Regions from separate parts of the Enterobacter cloacae complex sp. HYC042_NIDB genome, predicted to be linked through region 1. Evidence: riboswitches for the same ligand, from Rfam matches in the RefSeq annotation. Region 1 holds a riboswitch; each other region holds the start of a gene.
The links. A riboswitch is a leader RNA that binds a small molecule or an ion and turns the genes downstream of it on or off. The one in region 1 is predicted to bind thiamine pyrophosphate.
Positions count from the first base shown of each region.

Region 2: linked by a shared signal. The riboswitch ahead of thiB (thiamine ABC transporter substrate binding subunit) and the one ahead of thiC (phosphomethylpyrimidine synthase ThiC) in region 1 are both predicted to bind thiamine pyrophosphate.
Region 3: linked by a shared signal. The riboswitch ahead of thiM (hydroxyethylthiazole kinase) and the one ahead of thiC (phosphomethylpyrimidine synthase ThiC) in region 1 are both predicted to bind thiamine pyrophosphate.

Region 1 is NZ_CP109650.1:426,635-428,894, forward strand. Features, by position in the region: gene thiC (phosphomethylpyrimidine synthase ThiC) at 1-1,038, opposite strand, end outside; TPP riboswitch at 1,118-1,227, opposite strand; gene OKF39_RS02040 (Rsd/AlgQ family anti-sigma factor) at 1,282-1,779, opposite strand; gene nudC (NAD(+) diphosphatase) at 1,875-2,260, shown strand, end outside.
Region 2 is NZ_CP109650.1:935,551-937,810, reverse strand. Features, by position in the region: gene sgrR (HTH-type transcriptional regulator SgrR) at 1-759, shown strand, start outside; TPP riboswitch at 796-896, shown strand; gene thiB (thiamine ABC transporter substrate binding subunit) at 928-1,911, shown strand; gene thiP (thiamine/thiamine pyrophosphate ABC transporter permease ThiP) at 1,887-2,260, shown strand, end outside.
Region 3 is NZ_CP109650.1:3,303,245-3,305,504, reverse strand. Features, by position in the region: partial or broken gene OKF39_RS15855 (IS3 family transposase) at 1-465, shown strand, start outside; gene OKF39_RS15850 (AbiTii domain-containing protein) at 518-874, opposite strand; TPP riboswitch at 990-1,086, shown strand; gene thiM (hydroxyethylthiazole kinase) at 1,122-1,892, shown strand; gene thiD (bifunctional hydroxymethylpyrimidine kinase/phosphomethylpyrimidine kinase) at 1,889-2,260, shown strand, end outside.

The sequences.
Region 1 (2,260 bases):
TTTCGCCGTCATCGGCACGTAGCGCAGCAGCACGCCCGCGTGGATGGTGAAGTAGTCCACGCCCTGTTCCGCCTGCTCCAGCAGCGTGTCGCGGAACGCTTCCCAGGTGAGGTTTTCGGCGATGCCGTTGACCTTCTCCAGCGCCTGATAAATCGGGACGGTGCCAATCGGCACCGGGCTGTTACGCAGGATCCACTCGCGGGTTTCGTGGATGTAGCGGCCAGTGGAGAGGTCCATCACCGTGTCCGCGCCCCAGCGCGTGGACCAGACCAGCTTTTCCACCTCTTCTTCGATGGATGACGTCACCGCCGAGTTGCCGATGTTGGCGTTAACCTTCACCAGGAAGTTGCGGCCGATAATCATCGGCTCCGATTCCGGGTGGTTGATGTTGGCGGGGATAATCGCGCGCCCGGCGGCCACTTCGTCACGCACAAACTCCGGCGTGATGTTCTCCGGCAGGCGAGCACCAAAGCCTTCACCCGGATGCTGGTGGCGCAATATTTCGCTGCGGATGCGCTCGCGGCCCATGTTTTCGCGGATGGCGATGAACTCCATCTCCGGCGTGACGATACCCTGGCGCGCGTAGTGCAGCTGGGTTACGCATTTGCCCGCTCTGGCACGTTTTGGCGTCAGCAGGCCGGTAAAGCGCAGCTCGTCCAGACCGTCGTCGGCCAGGCGTTCTTTGGTGTACGCAGAGCTGCGCACGCTCAGTTCTTCGCAGTCGTTACGCGCGTCAATCCACGGCTGGCGCAGCTTTGCCAGACCTTGCTGGACGTTGATAGCAACATCAGGATCGCCGTACGGGCCGGAGGTGTCGTATACCGGCACGGCTTCGTTGTCTTCATATTGGGGGTTCTCTTTGCTGCCGCCGATAAGAGTCGGGCTGAGCTGGATTTCGCGCATCGGCACGCGGATATCGGCCTGTGAACCGGTGATGTAGATGCGTTTCGAGTTCGGGAAAGCGGTGCCTTCCAGGGTGTCGATGAAGTGTTGGGCCTGTGCACGCTGTTCGCGGCGGGTCAGTTTTGTTGTAGACATAGCTCATTCCAGAAGTGAAGGACATGGCTTGTCAGACGACGGATGAAGCAAGAGGAGATCGCCCCAGGGGCGATACAACAGCAGCGTGACTCTTGTTCCCTTCGCAGGTATTAACCTGATCAGGTTCCGCGGATCCCGAATTAACGGTCTCAGCCCGTGCTTACACACTGGGCACTCCGACAAGAAAAATCCCCCTCCGCAGAGGGGCGACTGGTTGTAAATTACTCGTTAACGGTTAAGAACTCAAGCAGGGCGCGCAACGTTATCGCTGCTGCTGATATTCAGGTTGTTATCCAGTACGAGGGCGATGAGCTTATCTTCCAGCGTGAATCGCTCTTCCAGCGCTTCGCCCAGGTCGGACAGCGCCTGCTGGAACTCAAGATAGTTATCGTGATCGATGGCGTTCTCGAGTGTGGAATCGTAATAGTCCATGATCTGCTGGGTATTGGCTTCCAGCTGCGGACAGAGTTTGCTGGCCGCTAAATACGGCGTTGTCCCTTCCATTTCGCGGATAATGCGTTCATAAATGTTGAAATGGCCGTCGGAGAGGTAGTCGACAAGGCTCTGACAAAAATCATCCAGCGCTTTTTCGTTCAGCCGCATAAAGGATTCTTTGCCAGGCTTAAGACCGACCAGATTGTAATACGCCACAAGGAGATGCTTGCGCACATGTAGCCAGCGATCCACCAGGGTGTTACTTCCTCCAACGCGCTCAGTCAGGCTTTCCAGCTGGTTTAACATGGTCGACTCCATAAGGTTTAGAATGGGATCTGCTTATCCAAAATGTAACCACAATGCTAACAACATGTCAGTGAAGCGAAGGTAGTGCAATAGATATGGATCGTATTATTGAAAAATCAGATCTGGGTTGGTGGATCGTCAGCCACGAACAAAAATTATGGCTGCCCTCAGGAGAGTTGCCCTACGGTACCGCGGAAACGTTCGATCTGGTGGGCCAGCCCGCGCTGAAGATCGGCGAGTGGCAGGGCGATCCCGTGTGGTTGATCCAACAGGCGCGCCGTCAGGATATGGGATCCGTACGTCAGGTGTTAGATCTGGACGTCGGCCTGTTCCAGCTGGCGGGGCGCGGCGTACAGCTGGCGGAGTTTTACCGTTCGCACAAATATTGCGGTTACTGCGGCCACACCATGCACCCAAGCAAAACCGAATGGGCGCTGCTCTGCGGCCACTGCCGTGAACGCTACTACCCCCAAATCGCGCC
Region 2 (2,260 bases), 510 kb from region 1:
AACGTCTGGGTGTTACCGGACCTCAACGAAGAACTGAGCGCAGGCCTCACCCTTGAGGGGCCCACAACCAGCGAAAAGGCGTTCGAGAGTCGCCTGGAGGAGGGCTGCTACTATCTTCTTTTTGACAGCCGCAGCCACCGCGGAGCAAACCACGATGTCCGCAAGTGGATCAGCCATATTCTGGCCCCGGCTAACCTGATTTATCACGCTGAAGAGCAATACCAGACCTGGTGGTTTCCGGCCTATGGCCTGCTTCCGCGCTGGCACCATGCTCAGCCGGTGCGCAGTGAAAAACCCGCCGGGCTGGAGACCATCACCCTCAGCTACTATCGCGATCACATTGAGCACCGGTTTATCGCGAGGATCATGAGCAAGCTGCTCGCGGCCGAAGGCGTGACGCTGGCGATACAGGAAGTCGATTATGATGAATGGCACCGGGGGGATGTCGTCAGCGATATCTGGCTCAACAGCGCCAACTTTACGCTGCCGCTGGATTTCTCGCTCTTTTCACACCTGTATGAAGTGCCTCTCATTCAGCACTGCATCAGCCGGGACTGGCAGCAGGACGCCGCGAAGTGGCGGGCAGGAGAGATGGATCTGGCCGCGTGGTGCCAGGAGCTCCTGGCCGGGCAGACGATCGTACCGTTGATCCACCACTGGCTGCTGATCCAGGGACAGCGCAGCATGCGCGGCCTGCGGATGAACACCCTGGGCTGGTTTGATTTTAAATCCGCCTGGTTTGCGCCGCCGGAGCCATAACGCTTTCGTAATATTCACCAAATCATTACAATAGCGCCGTTCTCAACGGGGTGCTGCATCACAGATGTGCGCTGAGATAATACCCGTCGAACCTGATCCGGATAACGCCGGCGAAGGGATTTGAGGCTGTTTCTCAAAATCCTTTGCCACTCAACCCTGAGGTGCAAAGTGTTAAAAAACGTTCTTCCTCTGCTGGCGCTGGTTGCGCTGCCTGTTTTTGCTAAGCCTGTTCTGACGGTCTATACCTACGACTCCTTCTCCGCCGACTGGGGCCCCGGCCCGGTGGTTAAAAAAGCCTTTGAAGCCGACTGCAACTGCGAGCTGAAGTTCGTGGCGCTGGAAGATGGCGTGTCGCTGCTTAACCGCCTGCGCATGGAAGGGAAAAACAGCAAGGCCGACGTGGTGCTCGGGCTGGATAACAACCTGCTGGAAGCCGCCACGCAAACCAGACTGTTTGCCAAAAGCGGCGTAGCGGCAGATGCCGTCAACGTGCCGGGCGGCTGGAAAAACGACACCTTCGTTCCCTTCGATTACGGCTACTTTGCGTTCGTCTACGATAAAAACAAGCTGAAGAACCCGCCGAAGAGCCTGAAAGAGCTGGTCGAAAGCGACCAGAAATGGCGCGTGATTTATGAAGATCCGCGCACCAGCACGCCGGGCCTGGGGCTGCTGCTGTGGATGCAGAAAGTCTACGGCGACAAAACGCCGGAGGCGTGGCAGAAGCTGGCTGCGAAAACCGTTACGGTCACTAAAGGCTGGAGCGAAGCCTATGGCCTGTTCCTGAAAGGCGAAAGCGATCTGGTGCTGAGCTACACCACCTCTCCGGCATATCATATTATTGCCGAGAAGAAAGACAACTACGCGGCTGCGAATTTCGCTGAAGGTCACTACCTGCAGGTTGAAGTGGCTGCCCGCACCGCCGCCAGCAAACAGCCGGAACTGGCCGAGAAGTTCCTGAAATTTATGGTCTCCCCGGCATTCCAGAACGCCATTCCGACGGGCAACTGGATGTACCCGGTTACCGACGCGACGCTGCCGGCAGGCTTTGAGCAGCTGAACAAACCGCAGACCGCGCTGGAATTTACGCCGCAGCAGGTTGCCGCGCAGCGCGCCGCATGGATAAGCGAATGGCAACGCGCCGTCAGCCGCTGATCCCCGGCTGGTTAGTTCCCGGACTGATTGCCGCCATACTGATGGTGGTCGTCAGTCTGGGAGCGTTCCTGGCGCTGTGGTTTAACGCGCCAGAGAGCGATCTGCCCGCGCTCTGGCACGATAGCTATCTCTGGCACGTTATCCGTTTCTCCTTCTGGCAGGCGTTTCTCTCCGCGCTGCTGTCAGTCATCCCGGCCATTTTTCTTGCGCGTGCCCTCTATCGCAGACGTTTCCCCGGCAGGCTGGCCCTGCTGCGCCTGTGCGCCATGACGCTGATCCTGCCCGTGCTGGTGGCCGTTTTTGGCATTCTGAGCGTATACGGTCGCCAGGGCTGGCTGGCCTCGCTCTT
Region 3 (2,260 bases), 1.8 Mb from region 1:
CCGGCGGCGCCCAACCTGACCTGGTCGATGGATTTTGTCATGGACGCGCTCGCCACCGGTCGCAGGATCAAGTGCCTGACCTGTGTGGACCACTTCACGAAGGAGTGCCTGACAATTACCATCGCATTCTGGATTTCAGGCGTTCAGGTCACGCGTATTCTGGACAGCATTGCACTGTTTCGAGGCTATCCGGCGACGATAAGAACTGACCAGGGGCCGGAGTTCACCTTCCGCGCACTGGATCAATGGGCTTTTGAGCATGGTGTTGAGCTGCGCTTAATCCAGCCGGGCAAGCCAACGCAGAACGGATTTATTGAGAGCTTTAACGGACGATTTCGAGATGAATGTCTGAATGAGCACTGGTTCAGTGATATCGTTCACGCAGGGAAAGTCATTAATGACTGGCGGCAGGATTATAACGAATGTCGTCCACATTCAGCACTGAATTATCAGACGCCATCATAGTTTGCAGCACGGTGGCGGAATGGAAAATGTGAAGGTAAACAAACCGACATTACTAACTGATGGTTGTATCTAATACTGGGGGCAGGTCACAACCTCGTACGGGGTTCAAAGCTTTGACGCTACCTCTTCCAATCCTATATTCAGGCAAATTCTGAGCGTTAGGATAACCATCAATCTCAAATTTTAACCATTCGCTGAGGTCATTAAGTCCAGGCTTCACTGCTATCATCTTGGCTTTAAGAAGAACATCCACAATATCATTCGTTCTACTACTAGCAAGCTCCTGTAATTCTAGGACTGGTGAATTTGGCATAATGCTCTCTCGAGTTAATTTTCCATATTTTAATACTCGAGACGGCTTGAGTCTAAGGAATGGATGGATACTTGTGTCACACAAACTGTCACTCATCCTGTCACACACAGCCCAAAAGGGCCGCTTTTGCCGTTTACAAGACTTCCCGCTGGCATTACTATCCTGAACAGGGATTAATGAGGAGCATTAATCGCAAGCTTTTGATTTTGTTTTATTTGACTCGGGGTGCCCTTCTTTGTGAAGGCTGAGAAATACCCGTATTACCTGATCTGGATAATGCCAGCGTAGGGAAGTCAGATGCCCTCCCGGTCATCGCTTCTTCACGCAAGGCAGGAGCGAACCCATGCAGCCTGACCTGCTCGATTTACACGTTTTACACCACTTCCGTACCCGTTCTCCGCTGACCCACTGCATGACCAACGATGTCGTACAAACCTTTACAGCCAACGTTTTGCTGGCCCTTGGCGCATCCCCGGCGATGGTGATTGAGGCCGAAGAGGCCGAACAGTTTGCCGCGATAGCCGATGCGCTGTTAATCAACGTCGGCACGCTGACCGCACCGCGCGCCCAGTCGATGCGTCGGGCGATTGAAAGCGCGGTGGCGGCAGGCAAACCCTGGACGCTGGACCCGGTTGCGGTGGGTGGCCTGACGTTCCGCACCCGTTTTTGCCATCAAATTTTGGCCCTGAACCCGACCACCATTCGCGGCAACGCCTCCGAAATCCTGGCTCTGGCCGGAATGAGCGCGGGCGGGCGCGGCGTTGATACCACCGACACCGCCGCCAGCGCGTTGCCTGCCGCTCAGGCGTTGGCCCGCCAGACCCATGCCATTGTGGTGATCACCGGCGAGGTGGACTACATCACTGACGGAGAGCGGACCCGAACGGTAACGGGCGGAGACCCGTTAATGACGCGCGTAGTGGGAACCGGGTGCGCGCTTTCTGCCGTTGTGGCGGCGAGCTGCTCGCTGCCGGGGGACCGGCTGGATAACATTGCCGCCGCCTGCGGATGGATGAAGCGCGCCGGAACGGCAGCCGTTGCGCGCTCGCGCGGGCCAGGCAGTTTTACCAGCGCGTTCCTCGACGCGCTCTACACGCTGGAGGAGCAGGCATGAAGCGGATTAACGCCCTGACCATTGCCGGTACCGACCCCAGCGGCGGCGCGGGCATCCAGGCCGATCTGAAAACCTTCTCGGCCCTTGGCGCGTATGGCTGCTCGGTGATTACCGCGTTGGTGGCGCAAAACACGCGCGGCGTGCAGTCGGTCTACCGTATTGAGCCGGATTTTGTTGCCGCGCAGCTGGATTCGGTGTTCAGCGACGTGCGGATTGATACCACCAAGATCGGCATGCTGGCCGAGACGGATATTGTGGAGGCGGTGGCCGAGCGGCTTAAACGCTATCAGGTGCAAAACGTGGTGCTGGATACCGTCATGCTGGCAAAAAGCGGCGATCCGCTGCTCTCCGCCTCCGCCGTTGAGACG